3 regions of the Enterobacter cloacae complex sp. R_G8 genome follow, and region 3 is predicted to be linked to each of the others. Evidence: predicted binding sites of a transcription regulator. Region 3 holds the regulator's gene; each other region holds the start of a gene.
What was found. Region 3 encodes CRP, which controls carbon source genes, mostly activating them, when cyclic AMP is high. Its sites were predicted from a motif close to ATGTGANNNNNNTCACAT; they were not measured.
Positions count from the first base shown of each region.

Region 1: rhaS (HTH-type transcriptional activator RhaS) is a predicted target of CRP. The motif match lies at 3,273-3,290, and genes of this name have one in related genera.
Region 2: NQ842_RS07710 (YfcZ/YiiS family protein) is a predicted target of CRP. The motif match lies at 2,307-2,324, and genes of this name have one in related genera.

Region 1 is NZ_CP102246.1:260,123-265,610, reverse strand. It holds gene sodA (superoxide dismutase [Mn]) at 1-62, opposite strand, end outside; gene rhaT (L-rhamnose/proton symporter RhaT) at 351-1,385, shown strand; gene rhaR (HTH-type transcriptional activator RhaR) at 1,386-2,234, opposite strand; gene rhaS (HTH-type transcriptional activator RhaS) at 2,308-3,144, opposite strand; gene rhaB (rhamnulokinase) at 3,446-4,915, shown strand; gene rhaA (L-rhamnose isomerase) at 4,912-5,488, shown strand, end outside.
Region 2 is NZ_CP102246.1:1,608,588-1,614,075, reverse strand. It holds gene fadJ (fatty acid oxidation complex subunit alpha FadJ) at 1-371, opposite strand, end outside; gene fadI (acetyl-CoA C-acyltransferase FadI) at 371-1,681, opposite strand; gene NQ842_RS07710 (YfcZ/YiiS family protein) at 1,917-2,201, opposite strand; gene fadL (long-chain fatty acid transporter FadL) at 2,574-3,896, shown strand; gene mlaA (phospholipid-binding lipoprotein MlaA) at 3,942-4,694, opposite strand; gene NQ842_RS07695 (formate/nitrite transporter family protein) at 5,010-5,488, shown strand, end outside.
Region 3 is NZ_CP102246.1:623,342-628,829, forward strand. It holds gene NQ842_RS02850 (YccS/YhfK family putative transporter) at 1-1,217, opposite strand, end outside; gene crp (cAMP-activated global transcriptional regulator CRP) at 1,275-1,907, opposite strand; gene NQ842_RS02860 (OsmC family protein) at 2,218-2,622, shown strand; gene NQ842_RS02865 (phosphoribulokinase) at 2,689-3,558, opposite strand; gene NQ842_RS02870 (YheU family protein) at 3,589-3,807, opposite strand; gene NQ842_RS02875 (hydrolase) at 3,804-4,826, opposite strand; gene mdcA (malonate decarboxylase subunit alpha) at 5,055-5,488, shown strand, end outside.

The DNA.
Region 1 (5,488 bases), 360 kb from region 3:
TTGTCGAAATGCGGTTCCAGTGCGTCATAGGCATACGGCAGGGATGGCAGTGTATAACTCATAATCCTCTCCATTAGTGTCGGGCGGCACAGCTGTTAATGCCGCGTAAGCAGTTGGTTCATTATAGTTAATTAAATGATATTGAAAATGATTATCAATGCCGTAGTTTTTATAAGGTTATTCAGGTTTTGCATGATGACAAAATTGTGAGACTGCTCACCCGGTTAACGTGCTGATTGCCATCCAAAACAGAAGTGCGGCAACCTTCTGAAGGTTCATGAACCGCCTAATTTTTACACTCATCAAGTCGGCGGGAAGCCACCGACTATAAAAACGATGAGGACGTAAAAATGAATCATGCGATTACGATGGGTATCTTCTGGCATTTGATAGGCGCAGCCAGTGCAGCCTGTTTCTATGCCCCGTTTAAAAAGGTGAAAGGGTGGTCGTGGGAAACCATGTGGTCAGTTGGCGGTACCGTGTCCTGGCTGATTTTGCCATGGACCATTAGCGCCATGCTGCTCCCGGATTTCTGGGGCTACTTCACCTCCTTCAGTGCCTCCACCCTGCTGCCGGTGTTTCTCTTCGGTGCGATGTGGGGCATCGGCAACATCAACTACGGCCTGACCATGCGCTACCTCGGGATGTCGATGGGTATCGGCATCGCGATTGGCATTACCCTGATCGTCGGCACGCTGATGACGCCCATTCTTAACGGCAATGTCGACGTGTTGATCAACACCAAAGGCGGGCAGATGACGCTGCTGGGCGTGCTTGTCGCGGTGATCGGCGTGGGTATCGTCACCCGTGCGGGTCAACTGAAAGAGCGCAAGATGGGCATCAAAGCCGAAGACTTTAACCTGAAGAAAGGGCTATTGCTGGCAGTGATGTGCGGCATCTTCTCGGCGGGCATGTCGTTCGCCATGAACGCCGCGAAACCTATGCACGAAGCGGCCGCCGCGCTGGGCGTCGACCCGCTGTACGTGGCGCTGCCAAGCTACGTGGTCATCATGGGCGGCGGTGCGCTGGTCAACCTCGGCTTCTGCTTCATTCGTCTGGCAAAGGTGAAGGATCTGTCGGTAAAGGCCGATTTCTCACTGGCAAAATCCTTAATCCTCACCAATGTACTGCTGTCGATGCTGGGCGGCCTCATGTGGTACCTGCAGTTCTTTTTCTACGCCTGGGGTCACGCCAGCATTCCACCGCAATACGACTACATAAGCTGGATGCTGCACATGAGCTTTTACGTGCTGTGCGGCGGGCTGGTTGGGCTGGTACTGAAGGAGTGGAATAACGCCGGGCGTCGTCCGGTGGGCGTACTGAGCCTGGGCTGCGTGGTGATCATCATTGCCGCTAACATTGTCGGCCTCGGCATGGCGAACTGATTACGCTGCCTTTCGACTACGATGACGCCACTGAACCGGCGTCATCCCCACCTCGCGGTTAAACACCACCGAAAAGTAGTTACTGTCCTCAAATCCACAGCGCATCGCCACTTCACTGACCATCAGCTCCGTATGCTGGAGCAGATACTGGGCGTGGCAGATGCGCAGCTGGCGCAGGTAGTGGTTCACCGTCATCCCCGTCTGGGTGCGGAACTGCTGGCGCAGCGCGCGCTCGCTACACTGCTCCTGCTCGCAGAACTTTTCCAGCACGAAACTTTTGTTAAGGCTGCCCGCAAGTCGGGTGATCAGCTTATCCAGCAGCGCTTCCTGCGCGGTCGCGGAGGGGTTATCGGTGGCATAACGATGGCGTTTGAGGGTCATGACCAGCTGGGCGAAAAGCAGTTCTGACATCGCATTTGCCTCCGGATCGCTCTTCTGACTCTCCTGCTCCAGCTGGGAGATCGTCTGGCGCACCTGAGCCATGCCGTTGCTGCTTAAGCGCCAGTGCGGTTCACCTCTGGCATTAAGAAAACCGGGGATATGGGCCGCCCAGTCGACATTCAGTTTGAGTCGGTCCGGGCAGTAGATGACGTTCTGCAACACCAGATCGTTAACCGAGGCGTAGGCGTGTTTATCTTCGGCGCGAATGTAAAACAGATCGCCACGCGTGATGCGGTAGGGTCTGTCGTTGAGGATATGTAAACCATTGCCGCGCCACACCAGCACCAGCTCGCAAAACTCGTGGGTATGCACGGCAAAGACATTTTGCGGGTAGCGGTCGGCCACCGCGACGGCCTGACTCGCGGAGGCAAAAAAATCATCTTTGCGAAGGATTAACTGAGCGGCCACACCCTAACCTCTACGGCGAATAACCGGACATTATTAGCCTTTTTGCGGCAATAAAACGGTGATTGCCTTCGCGTTACTGGAGTGAAGTATCCTTCCCCTGACGGATATCGCGTGGGGACCAGTTAAATTCGCGGCGAAAAAGGGTCGAAAAGTGATTACTGTCGCCAAAACCGCAGCGATAGGCGATATCCGTGACGCTTTCATCAGTGTGACGCAAAAGGTGACGCGCTTTAATCAGGCGCAGACGGTTGAGGTAGCGCTGCGGCGTCAGCCCGGTGTGCTGCTTGAGCTGACGATGGAGCGTACGCAACGACAGCGAAAAATCATCCGCCAGCGTTTCCCAGCAAATGTCCTCGGCGAAATGGTCCTCCAGCCAGGCCATCAGCTGGTTCAGCCGTGCGTCGTTATTTTCCAGCCCTTCCACCAGGCTACTGCGACGCAGCAGTACCAGCAGTTGCATAAACAGCAGCTCGCGGGTGGCAATGGCATGCATCGCCTGCCCGTCCTCGCTCTGCTCCAGTTGATTCACCAGCTGGCGCACCTGCTGCAACGTGGACTGATTGACCCGCCAGTGCGACGGGTAGTGTCCATCCTGCTCCTGGGGCAGGAGCTTGTTTAAACCCGACAGAAACTGGAATGCGTCCGGCGAACGATAGAGCACGTTGGTCAGGCACAGGTTGTCGGTATGTTCATACAAATGCCTGTCGTGATCGCGCACAAAGCACACCGTACCGCCGCTGATGGTGTACGGCTGGCCGTTAAAGACGTGAATGCCTGTCCCATGCTCGACAATCACAATTTCATGAAAATCATGATGATGTTCAGGAAACGCAGCCTGCGGGAGCCGTGGCTCAATCGCGACCGGAGACGTTCCCGACGGGAAAAAATCGACACTGTGCAGTACGGTCATAACGGCCCCCACCAATGAGAAAAGTTCTCAAAATAGTAATTAAGGCCTTCCACACTCACCTTAAATTTTTGACAGCAAACGTCGCAAAAGCTGTCCATTTTTCAAGAAACAGACGGAAAAATCGGGAAATGCGGTCAGCGTCACATTGCCCGAAAACCCCGCCCTGACTGGAAATTGTGAACTCCCTCACGTTCATCTTTGCTTTCTTGCCAGCGCGAGATTCGGGCTGTCAGTGACGAGAAGGTGGTCTTTTCTTCCCTTTTTTACACTCAACACCAATGACTTAAGAAGGGACCTGACCATGACTTTTCGCCATTGTGTGGCTGTCGATTTAGGCGCATCCAGCGGCCGCGTAATGCTCGCCACCTGGGACTGCGGCCAGCACACACTTACGCTTCGCGAAATGCACCGTTTCGCCAACTGCCTGCAAAAACAGGACGGTTTTGATACCTGGGATATTGATGCCCTGGAAGCGGAGATCCGCACCGGGCTGAACAACGTCTGCAATGACGGCATACGCATCGACAGCATCGGCATTGATACCTGGGGCGTGGACTACGTTTTGCTCGACAGCCACGGCGACCGCGTCGGCCTGCCCGTCTCGTATCGCGACAGCCGCACCGACGGGCTGATGGCACAGGCCATCGCGCAGCTTGGCAAGGACACCATCTATGGCCGCAGCGGCATTCAGTTTCTGCCCTTTAACACCCTGTATCAGCTGCGTGCGCTGGTTGAGCAGCAGCCGGAGCTGGTCAAAAAGGTGGCGCACGCGCTGCTGATCCCGGACTACTTAAGCTACCGGCTGACCGGCAACATGAACTGGGAATACACCAACGCCACCACCACGCAACTAGTCAACATCAACACCGACAGCTGGGATGAAACCCTGCTGGCCTGGACAGGCGCCTCACCGTCCTGGTTCGGCACGCCGACCCATCCGGGTAACGTGATCGGTTACTGGATTTGCCCACAGGGGAATGAAATCCCGGTGGTCGCCGTCGCCAGTCACGACACCGCCAGCGCGGTGATTGCCTCCCCGCTGGTCAGTAAAGATGCTGCTTACCTCTCTTCCGGAACCTGGTCGCTGATGGGCTTTGAGAGCAAAACGCCCTACACCAGCGACGCGGCAATGGCGGCGAACATCACTAACGAAGGCGGTGCCGAAGGACGCTACCGCGTGCTGAAGAACATCATGGGCCTGTGGCTGCTCCAGCGAATGCTGAAAGAGCAGCACATTTCCGACCTGCCGGCGCTTATCGCAGAAACCGAAAAGCTGAAGGCCTGTACGTTCCTGATCAACCCGAACGACGACCGCTTTATTAATCCGGTGCATATGAGCGCTGAAATCCAGGCCGCCTGTTTTGAAGCCGGGCAGCCGGTGCCGTCCAGTCCTGCCGAGCTGGCGCGCTGCATTTTTGACAGCCTCGCCCTGCTCTACGCGGATGTTCTGAGCGAGCTGGCGAACCTTCGCGGTAAACCGTTCAGCCAACTGCATATCGTGGGCGGCGGCTGCCAGAACCAGCTGCTGAACCAGCTCTGCGCCGATGCCTGCGGCATCACCGTGGTGGCGGGTCCGGTGGAGGCGTCCACGCTCGGTAACATCGGCATTCAGCTGATGGCCCTGGACGAACTTTCAGACGTCGACGAATTCCGCTCGGTGGTCACCGCGAATACCCGCCTGACCACCTTCATTCCTAATCCCTGCCATGAAATTGCCCGCTACCGGGCGCAGTTTCAGCAAAAACGACTGACTAAGGAGCTTTGCGCATGACCACTCAACTTGAACAAGCCTGGGACCTGGCTAAACAGCGTTTCGCCGCCGTCGGCGTGGATGTCGACGCGGCGCTGCGCCAGCTCGACCGTCTGCCGGTCTCCATGCACTGCTGGCAGGGCGATGACGTCGCCGGCTTCGAGAACCCGGGCGGTTCCCTGACGGGTGGCATTCAGGCGACGGGTAACTACCCAGGCAAAGCGCGCAACGCCACCGAACTGCGTGCGGATCTGGAGCTGGCGCTGAGCCTGATCCCGGGACCAAAACGCCTGAACCTGCACGCGATCTATCTGGAGTCTGACGAGCCGGTGGCGCGTAACGCAATCAAACCGGAGCATTTCAGGAATTGGGTGGAGTGGGCGAAAGCCAACAAGCTGGGTCTGGACTTTAACCCGTCCTGCTTCTCGCATCCGCTGAGCGCGGACGGGTTTACCCTCGCGCACGCCAACGACGACATTCGTCAGTTCTGGATCGATCACGTCAAAGCCTGCCGCCGCGTCTCGGCCTGGTTTGGCGAGCAGCTTGGCACGCCGTCAGTGATGAACATCTGGATCCCGGACGGCATGAAAGACA
Region 2 (5,488 bases), 990 kb from region 3:
TGGCAGGCTAACGCCAGCTCCAGCCCGCCGCCCAGGCATGCACCGTGGATCGCGGCGATCACCGGGATCGGCAGAGCGTGGATCTCCGCCATCACCTGCTGCCCCTGGCGCGCCAGATCTTCAGCTTCCTGCGCACTTTGCGCCCGGGCGATCATATTAATATCGGCCCCGGCTATAAAGTTGTCTGGCTTCGCCGAGATAAATACCAGTCCGCGAATCGCTTTGTTTTCGCGGATCTGCTTTAACATCTCGCGCACCTGAACGCCAAATTCCGCCTTCAGGGTATTCATCTTTTCATCGGGCACGTCAATGGTAATCACAGCCACGTTATCGAGGCGAACCGTCAAATTAAATGCAGATGCCATTGCCATTATTCAGCCTCCAGAACCATTGCTGCCCCCAGACCGCCTGCGGCACAGGCGGTGACGAGGCCAAAGCCGCCGCCACGGCGACGTAACTCATATAATGTTTGGGTGATCATCCTCGCGCCCGTCGCCGCAAACGGATGACCGTAGGCGATAGAGCCGCCCAGTACGTTAAATTTACTCTGATCCACTTCTCCGGTGGCATGGGCGCGGCCAAGCACATCACGCGCGAAACGTTCACTGGCCAGCAGTTGAACGTTAGCCAGAGTCTGCGCGGCAAAGGCCTCGTGCATATCAATCAGCGTTAAATCAGCGAGAGTCAACCCCGCACGCTCCAGCGCCAGCGGCGTGGACCAGGCCGGGCCTAACAGCATGTCCTGCCAGACATCAATCGCCGTGAACGCGTAGCTGCGCAGATAACCGAGCGGGGTAAGACCCAGCTCTCTGGCACGCGATTCCGTCATCAGGATCACCGCGGCAGCACCATCCGTCAGCGGAGTACTGTTGGCGGCCGTAACGGTACCGTGTTTACGGTCAAATGCCGGACGCAGTCTGGCGTAATCCGCCAGCGTCGAGGTTCCGCGGATGTTGTTATCTTCCGCCAGCGGTTCGCGAAAAGGCGGGATATACGCGGTCATCACCTCATCGGCCAGTTTGCCTTCCGACCAGGCTTTCGCCGCCAGCTGATGGGAACGGTGTGCCAGCGCATCCTGCTGCTCCCGGGTAATGCCGTAGGTTTTGGCCATCTGCTCGGCGGTGTCGCCCATGCGCAGGCCGGTGGAGTATTCAGCCACGGCGGGTGGAACAGGCATCAGGTCACGAAGGCGTAAACGCGAGAAGAGTTTGAGTTTTTGCCCGGCGGTGCGTGCTTTATTTGCATCCACCAGAATGCGGGCCAGCTTTTTACTGACCCCTATCGGCAGTACGGAGGAGGAGTCTGCCCCGCCGGCGATCCCGGCGCGGATAGTGCCCGCCATCAGGCTTTCGGCCACGTTTGCCACCGCCTGAAAGCTGGTTGCACACGCACGGCTAACGCTGTAGGCATCCGTATGCACGTTCATCCCGGTGCCAAGGACAATTTCTCGTGCAATGTTGGGGGCTTCAGGCATCTGAACAACCTGGCCAAAAACCAGCTGCTCAATGACGTCAGGCGGTATTTCGCTGCGAGCCAGCATCTCCCCCACCACCATTTTCCCCAGATCGACAGCCGGTATGCCGTGAAACGCTGTCGCCTGACGCGCAAACGGCGTACGCAATCCACTGACAATGGCAATGCGGTCACCTTGTCGGGTGATAAGCGGTAATGCCTGACTCATAACATTCCCCTGTAAAAATTTTTGCAAACATAAAGTGGTCTGACCTGATAAATAGTCTTAACCATTTTTTTACATTCAGCCAATTGGGGAAACGAAAAAATGCGAACTAAAACACAGAGAAGAAAAAGAAAATGCCCCGAGGCAAAAACAAAACGGTAACCCAGAGGTTACCGTTTTGAGTGTTTATACCCTCACCCGTGGATAAGGCTGGGGTGAGGGCTCCAGACCGCAGGAATTAACGCAGGCCTAACTGGAAAATCAGCGTTTCTGCTTCGCAGGCGAAGACAAAGTCGATATCCAGCTGCACGCCGCCGTCCACTTCCGTGAAGGTGGACTTGATTTCACACGGATCGGATTCTACGTCGCGCGCGCGCTTGCTCAGCGCCGCCAGGGTCTCTTCCGCTTCGGCACGGTTGGTGAACACGCGGCTGTAAGAGGCGGTGCAATCGGAGTTGTCCATGATGGTACCAACATCCATACAGCAGCAAACCGGGGTTTCATCAGCACTGCATTTACTCATATCTCAATTTCCTCTGTATTCGCGCAGGACGCGAGACAAACACGATGCTGATATTTTACGCCCCGATGCAGACGCTCTCCAGCCGTTAATGGCGCAAAACGGGATAAGTGACCAATATCACACTAAAAAATGATCTAAAACAAAATTCACCCTTTTGGGTGAGTCGGGATGGTCACATTTTTGCCAACCAGATCTCGTTTCAAGAAACATGTTTGAAAATATTAATAAACAAACTTGCAACATTCTAGCTGGTCAGACCTATACTCTGGCCACTGGTCTGATTTGTATGTCATACCTCAGACCCTACACTTCGCGCTCCTGTTACGGTATGTAACAATTATTGAATAAAAATAACTCAATGAGGTTATGGTCATGAGCCAGAAAACCCTGTTCAACAAGACTGCGCTGGCAGTCGCAGTGGCAATCGTCTCTACGTCCGCCTGGTCAGCGGGCTTCCAGTTAAACGAATTTTCTTCCTCTGGCCTTGGCCGTGCGTATTCCGGGGAAGGTGCAATTGCTGATGATGCAGGTAATGCCAGTCGTAACCCTGCGCTGATCATGATGTTTGATCGCCCAACGTTCTCAGCGGGCGCTATCTTTGTTGATCCGGGTGTGGATATTACGGGCCGTTCCCCGAGCGGAGCCAGCCTGAATTCCGATAACATCGCGCCAACGGCCTGGGTGCCAAACCTGCACTTCGTCGCGCCAATCAACGACCAGTTTGGCTGGGGTGCATCCGTAACCTCTAACTATGGTTTAGCGACCGAGTTTAATAACGACTACGCAGCAGGAGCCTACGGCGGTAAGACCGACCTTGAGACCCTGAACCTGAACCTGAGCGGTGCTTACCGTCTGAACAGTAACTGGAGCTTCGGCGTTGGCTTTGATGCGGTTTACGCTAAAGCGAAAATCGAACGTTACGCGGGCGATCTCGGCAAAATCGTTGCGGGCTCCGGCGCACTGCCGCCGCCTCTGGCACAACAGGTTGCAGGGATCCCGGCAGATACCCAGATCGCGTATCTGAAGGGTGACGAGTGGGGCTTTGGCTGGAACGCCGGTATCCTTTATGAACTCGATAAAAACAACCGTTACGGTTTCACCTACCGTTCCGAAGTGAAAATCGACTTTGACGGCGACTACAAGAGCAGCCTGCCTTCTGCTTATAACCAGATCCTCGGCACCTTCGGCCTGCCAATGGGCACCGATGGCCGTACCACTGGCGGTTCTCTGAGCCTGCACTTACCGGAAATGTGGGAATTGTCCGGTTATAACCGCGTGGCACCACAGTGGGCGATTCACTATAGCCTGACCTACACCAGCTGGAGCCAGTTCCAGGAGCTGAAAGCGACCAACAGCAAAGGCGACACGCTGTTCTATAAAGATGAAAGCTTCCGTGATGCCTACCGCATCGCACTGGGTACCACTTACTACATGGATGACAACTGGACGTTCCGTACCGGTATTGCCTTCGATGATAGCCCGGTTCCGGCAGACAAACGTTCTATCTCTATTCCGGATCAGGACCGCTTCTGGCTGAGCGCCGGTGCGACCTATGCATTCAACAAAGATGCCTCCGTCGATGCGGGTGTTTCGTACATGCACGGTCAAAAAGTCAGCTTCAAGGAAGGTCCGTATGAGTTCTCTTCCGAAGGTAAAGCCTGGCTGTATGGCCTGAACTTCAACTACGCGTTCTAATCCGCGCAGGGATCAAAAAAGGTGAGCATCGCTCACCTTTTTTATTTATTCCGAATCGATATCTTTTAATTCGTTCTCGATTGCCTTCGCGTTTGGATTCTCTTCCGGCTTCAGCTTGCCACCATTGGCAATAAAGTCATGATTCTGGAAGTAGGCTTCACGCACCATGATGTATGGATCGGAAGACTGACGCAGCAGACCGTCTGAATCGAGCAGTTGCGCACGTGTTTCAATCCCTTCTACCGTCCATTTACCAATCGACAGCGGCCAGGTCAGCCACGAAAGAACCGGATACAGCGTATCCACCATATCACCGCCATCATCACGCACGGTAAAGCTGCCATAGAACGGCAGATGAACGTAAGGGCCGTAACCGACGCCATAATGACCCAGCGTACTCCCGAAGCGGTGCGGCTGTTCACGCTGCAGTTTCGGGTTCGCCATGCCGGCGACATCGATAAAGCCCCCCATCCCCAGCAGGGAGTTCAGGAAGAAGCGAGTAAAGTGCACCATCCCCTGATACGGATCGCCTTGCAGGAAGTAGTTGACCATCACCGCTGGCTCTTCAAGGTTACTGGTGAAATTGCTCAACCCGTTACGCGCAGGCTGGGGAACATAATCACGCCATGCAACCGCCACCGGGCGAACCACATAGGGGTCCAGCACGTTATAGTTGAAGCTATACATTGAGCGGTTAAATCCTTCGAGAGGATCGGAGCGTCCCGTTTGCTCCCCGGAGCTGGCGCAGCCCACAAGCATCGTCGCGCCCAGCGCAAGCGCCGACAGCCGAAGTTTCATAAAATTCTCCCTGTTCAGTATGGCTATCGTTGATTGCCATCCGTAACGGAGCATTTGATGCTCCGTCTGTAAACGTGCAAGTGATTGTATCAGCAGGTTTACCGATGTCTATGAGCACAATTACGGGCAGTAACCACCGTCACTCTGATCTCAGCATAGCCTGGCTTTTAGAATTCGTTTCGCTGGCAATTTTATAATGGCTTTGAATGAGATGTCTCACCTTTGTTGCCATTACCCTCACTTTAAGAGCATCCCCACGGGCATTTTGTTAAAAGCCGCTACGCTTAAAAGAAAGAACACCCAACTGGAGCGGTTATGAAAGACGTGGGCGAAGACAAAATTGGCGAGAGCAATGAAGAACTTGAAATTGAGAGCGAGGAAAAAGAGCGCGGTGAAAAGATAGAGATTGATGAAGATCGCCTTCCCTCCCGCGCGATGGCGATCCATGAACATATCCGTCAGGATGGGGAAAAGGAGATGGAGCGCGATGCCATGGCCCTGCTGTGGTCCGCTATCGCGGCAGGCCTCTCGATGGGGGCATCGCTACTTGCAAAGGGCATTTTCCATGTGCAGCTTGAAGGTGTACCCGGTGGCTTTTTGCTGGAGAATCTGGGCTACACCTTCGGCTTTATCATCGTCATTATGGCCCGCCAGCAGCTTTTTACCGAAAACACGGTCACCGCCGTTCTGCCGGTCATGCAAAACCCGACCCTGGGTAACTTTGGCTTACTGATGCGCCTGTGGAGCGTTGTCCTGCTGGGCAACCTTATCGGCACGGGTATCGCCGCCTGGGC
Region 3 (5,488 bases):
GCGCCGTAGCCGTTCTGGGTGACAAACAGTACCGTCATTAATATCCAGTAGGGTTTGGGCAGATGGAGCGCCATGCCCATCAGGCTGGCGATGCTCAGCATCACGCTAATCCGGGCGGCGTTGCGCAGGGCGGAAGATTTAAACGAGAGATAGCTTTTAAGTGCAGGCAGCAGCGGCAGGCGCTTTTGCTTATCCGCCATCAGGTCACGAGGATAGAGCGGGCGCTGGGTACGCAGCACGCGGGCAATACGGCTGAAGTGCCAGGCGGCAAACTGACCCACCGGGTTATCCTCGTGCTGGCGGGCGATCTTCTCCAGTGCGCCGAGTTGCTTGTCCATGTTAAAGCGGGTGGGATAGCGGTGATAAAGAATGTCGTCGGCCAGTACCCGCAGACGTGCGGACACGGTCTGCGCGTTCCAGCGGATCACCGCTTCGGCATGGCTGCGCTCCACCAGCTTTTGCACCTCCTGCGGGTGGTGCAGGCTCACAGAGATATGCTCCTGCAGATCCAGCCCCACCTGGAAGGTGCGCAGCAGCCGTTTGTATTCGTGGTTCTTGTTGGCGGCCAGCATGTGCAGTTGCTGGTAGCACTGGCTTATCAGATCCACCACCTTCTGCTGGCGCGTCAGCAGCGGCGGCAGCGATTTTTCCGGGTCGGTATGCTGAGTCAGCAGCGTGTATTTGGCTTCGCAGTACTCTGCGAGCTGGACATAGAGCAGGCTCAGGGATTCACGCAGCGGCTGTTCCCGCCACAGCCAGAACCAGAACCAGTTAAACAGGCCATACCATAGCGTACCGAGGGCGTAGATCAGCAGCGGTTCCCATACCGGCATGTTACCTGCGAGACTGAGGGTAAAGATGGCCGCAATGAGTGAGGCGGGCAGTAAACGCGCGTGCAGCGAACTGATTTCGGCGGTCACCCCCAGCGTCATCGCCAGCACGCTCAGGATCAGCGGCAGCGGAATATCGCGGGCCAGCAACAGTTGCACGGCGAGGCTACACCCGGCAAACAGCGAACCGCCAATAATCAGTCGTTTGAAAAAACGCTTATGCGGGGTGTCGAGACCGGCAATATTGCAGCAGGCAGGTACGAGAGAGAACAGCAGCCCTTGTTGAAGATGTCCAAGGATCAGGCCCACGGCCACAGGAAGGCACAACACCAGCGTTTGTCGCAGTGCGTAGTTAACTTCCGGGTGATAAATCAGCCTGCGCCACATGAGGAGTAGAGACAAAAACGGCGTGACACCTTGCGATGGCACGCCGTTTTATCGGGATTAACGGGTTCCGTAAACCACGATGGTTTTACCGTGGGCGGAGATCAGGTTCTGATCTTCCAGCATTTTCAGGATACGGCCCACTGTTTCACGGGAGCAACCGACGATCTGACCAATTTCCTGGCGGGTAATTTTAATTTGCATGCCGTCAGGGTGAGTCATGGCGTCTGGCTGTTTCGCCAGGTTCAGCAGCGTTTGCGCGATACGGCCGGTCACGTCCAGGAAGGCGAGGTTACCCACTTTCTCTGATGTGACCTGCAGACGGCGAGCCATCTGCGAAGAAAGACGCATCAGGATGTCAGGATTAACCTGAATCAACTGACGGAATTTCTTGTAGGAAATTTCAGCCACTTCACATGCTGTCTTTGCACGAACCCAGGCGCTACGTTCCTGGCCTTCTTCAAACAGGCCCAGTTCACCGATGAAATCGCCCTGGTTCAGATAAGAAAGGATCATCTCTTTCCCTTCTTCATCTTTGATCAGCACTGCCACCGAGCCTTTGACGATGTAATACAACGTTTCCGCTTTTTCACCCTGGTGAATCAGCGTGCTCTTCGATGGGTACTTATGAATGTGGCAATGAGACAAGAACCATTCGAGAGTCGGGTCTGTTTGCGGTTTGCCAAGCACCATGCGCTGTTATCCTCTGTTATAAGCTGTCACCAGAGTCATAAGATGCATCCGGACTCTGGGGTTGCAATCGAATTCTTACCCATACCTGGGAAGTCGGCTGTCGTAACGTTTCGCAGCCAGTAAAGTTTGATGTCCTCTGCATACATGTGTAACGTCAATGTATTACTGTAGCATCCAGAGTGTTTTAGCATAGCTTTCGCCGCGTGTCTCCTGGTGTCTCGCTTCAGCATGACGCAGGTCGCCTTCCATTGCGAGAAATGTAACGCACGCGTAATCTGTCACCAAAAATGCAACGTTGGAGTTAATGAATATGCAAGCGCGCGTGAAATGGGTAGAAGGTTTAACGTTCCTGGGCGAGTCCGCTTCAGGACACCAGATTTTGATGGACGGTAACTCCGGCGATAAAGCACCCAGCCCAATGGAGATGGTGCTGATGGCGGCTGGGGGATGCAGCGCGATTGACGTGGTGTCGATTCTGCAAAAGGGCCGTCATGATGTGACGGATTGCGAAGTTAAGCTCACGTCTGAACGTCGCGAAGAGGCGCCACGCCTGTTCACCCACATCAACCTGCACTTTATTGTCACCGGGAAAGAACTAAAAGATGCGGCCGTTTCACGCGCGGTCGATCTGTCAGCGGAGAAATACTGCTCTGTGGCATTGATGCTGGAGAAGGCGGTAAAAATTACCCATTCGTATGAAGTGATCGAGGCGTGATTGATGGGGCATCACGCGTGTTGATGCCCTCACCCTAACCCTCTCCCACTGGGAGAGGGAATATGATTATGCGATCTGTTTCCCTTCCATCAACCGCTGCACCAGCGGCGTCATGATCAGCTCCATCGCCAACCCCATTTTTCCGCCGGGCACCACTAACGTATTCATGTGAGAAATAAACGAACCCTGCAGCATCGCCAGCAGCCAGGGGTAATCGATGCCGTCGAGATTACGGAAATGGATCACCACAAAGCTCTCATCCAGCGACGGGATACTTTTGGCCGCGAACGGGTTAGAGGTGTCCACCGTCGGCACACGCTGGAAGTTGATGTGGGTGCGGGAAAACTGTGGTGTCAGATAATTGATGTAATCTTCCATTGAGCGCACAACCGAATCCATCACCGCCTCACGCGAATGGCCGCGCTCGCTGATGTCTCGCGTCAGCTTCTGGATCCACTCCAGGTTAACGATTGGCACCACGCCGACCAGCAGATCCACATGTCGCGCCACGTCGTGATGCGGCGTCACCACGCCGCCGTGCAATCCTTCGTAAAACAGCACGTCGGTAGGTTCCGGCAGCGGCTGCCAGGGAGTAAAGGTGCCCGGGACCTGGTTCCAGGGAACGGCTTCGTCGTAGGTGTGCAGATATTTGCGGGACTGGCCTTTGCCGCTTAGGCCGTACTCCTGAAACGTTTGCTCCAGCAGGCCGAAGTCATTGGCCTCCGGGCCGAAGTAGCTGATGTGTTTGCCCAAATCGCGCGCTTTGCGGATGGCCATGTCCATCTCCGGGCGCGTATAGCGGTGAAAGCTGTCGCCTTCGACCTCCGCCGCACGGAGATTCAACTGGGCGAAAATCTTGCGAAACGCGAGGCTGGTGGTGGTGGTTCCCGCACCACTCGACCCCGTAACGGCAATAACCGGATGTCTGGCAGACATAGCAACTCCCTGACTGGAAAGGTTGAAAGATCAGCCGTGAAACGCGTTGCGGGGCATGATATTGACCGTCTCATGCAGTTCAGACCACACCAGCACCACGTCGCCGCTTTTAAGCTGGCGTTTAACATCGTTGACCTTTTGCTCAAGCGAGCGTTCATGTTCACCATAATCGGTGCCTTCACGCAAGACAAAGCTTTCAATCAGATTATCGAGCGTTTCGGGCGCCAGATCCTGCCAGGGGATAATCATGTTGCACCGTCCAGGTAAGGGGTTAACCAGTCAGGAATGCGCGTCTCCAGCCACATTTTCGGGCGACGCAGCGTTCCGCCGACAAACCCCACGTGGCCGCCGTGCTCGGTCAGCTGATAGTGAACGTTGTCGGGCAGAAATTCCTGTGCAGGGATGGAGTGATGATCCATAAACGGGTCATCTTTCGCGTGAATGATCAGCGTCGGCTGAGTGATCTTGCTGAGCAGCGGCATGGCGCTGCACTGACGATAGTAGTCAATGGCATCGGCGAACCCATGAATTTTGGCGGTGATCAGGTCGTCGAACTCACGAATGCGGCGGACCTTTTTCAACTGACGCAGGCTCACCGGAAGGGTATCCGGATAGGCCTTCAGCTTGCGCGCCGCATTGGCTTTCAGCAGGTTGAGCAGGTAGCGCTGATAGACCCGGGAAAAGCCTTTCTCCATGTGGTAGCTGCACTGCTCCAGCATAAAGGGGGCAGAGACAATCACCGCAGCATTCAGCGGCACCGCGTCACCCTCTTTAGCCAGCAGACAGGCCAGCATATTTCCGCCGAGCGAATAGCCCACCGCCGCCGTCGGCACGGTACCGAAATTCTCCCGCAGCCAGTGCAAAAACCAGGTGCCATCTTCAGTTTCGCCGGAGTGATAGATGCGTTTCTGGCGATTCGGCTCGCCGCTGCATCCCCGAAAGTGCATCACCACGCCCAGCCAGCCGCGCGCTTTTGCTGCCTGAATTAACCCATGTGCATACGGGCTGTGCAGACTGCCTTCCAGACCGTGAAACACCACCAGACGGGGTTTGTGGCGCGCCTGTTCGGGAGCTTCGCTCCAGGCGAGATCCAGAAAGTCACCGTCCGGCAAATCCAGCCGCTGCCAGTGCGGGGTGAACTGCACCTTGCGGCGGATCAGGCGCGGCAGCATGGTCTGCAGGTGGCAGTTGGCCACGCCGCGCATGGGCACGAACTCTGTGCTGTCTTCGGCGGTGAGGTCGAAGTCTGATGGAATGATTTGGGTCATAAGGGTGATGCTGATTCTTGTCGGAAATTTACGATACTTTCCGAATTGTACCCCGTTTAGCCTGGTTTGCCGAACCATGAACTGATCCCGATCACAAATATTTACCTTGATTATTACTCTCAGGCTAATGATTCCACTCTACGCTTAATTGATGCCTTTCTCGCCTGGGTGCAGACTTTACTCAGCGTTAAGCAAATCAAAATGATGTGCTGAATCAGGAGGTTAATAATGTTATCTGGGCAAATACCCACCCGGCAATGGAACACCCGACGCAGCGAAAAAGCGCGTCGTCTGGCCTCCGTACCGGTGCAGGGCAAGGTTCTGCCAACCGGCGATCTTGTCGCCATGCTGGAAAAGCTGATCGCGCCAGGCGATAAGGTCGTTCTGGAAGGCAACAACCAGAAGCAGGCGGATTTTCTTTCCCGCTCGCTGGCCGAAGTGAACCCGCAAATTGTGCATGACCTGCACATGATCATGCCAAGCGTTGGCCGCAGTGAACATCTGGATATCTTTGAGAAGGGCATTGCCCGTAAGCTGGACTTCTCCTTCTCCGGCACGCAGAGCCTGCGCATCTCCCAGCTGCTGGAGGATGGTCAACTCGAAATCGGCGCCATTCATACCTATATCGAACTGTATTCACGTCTCTACGTTGACCTTTCACC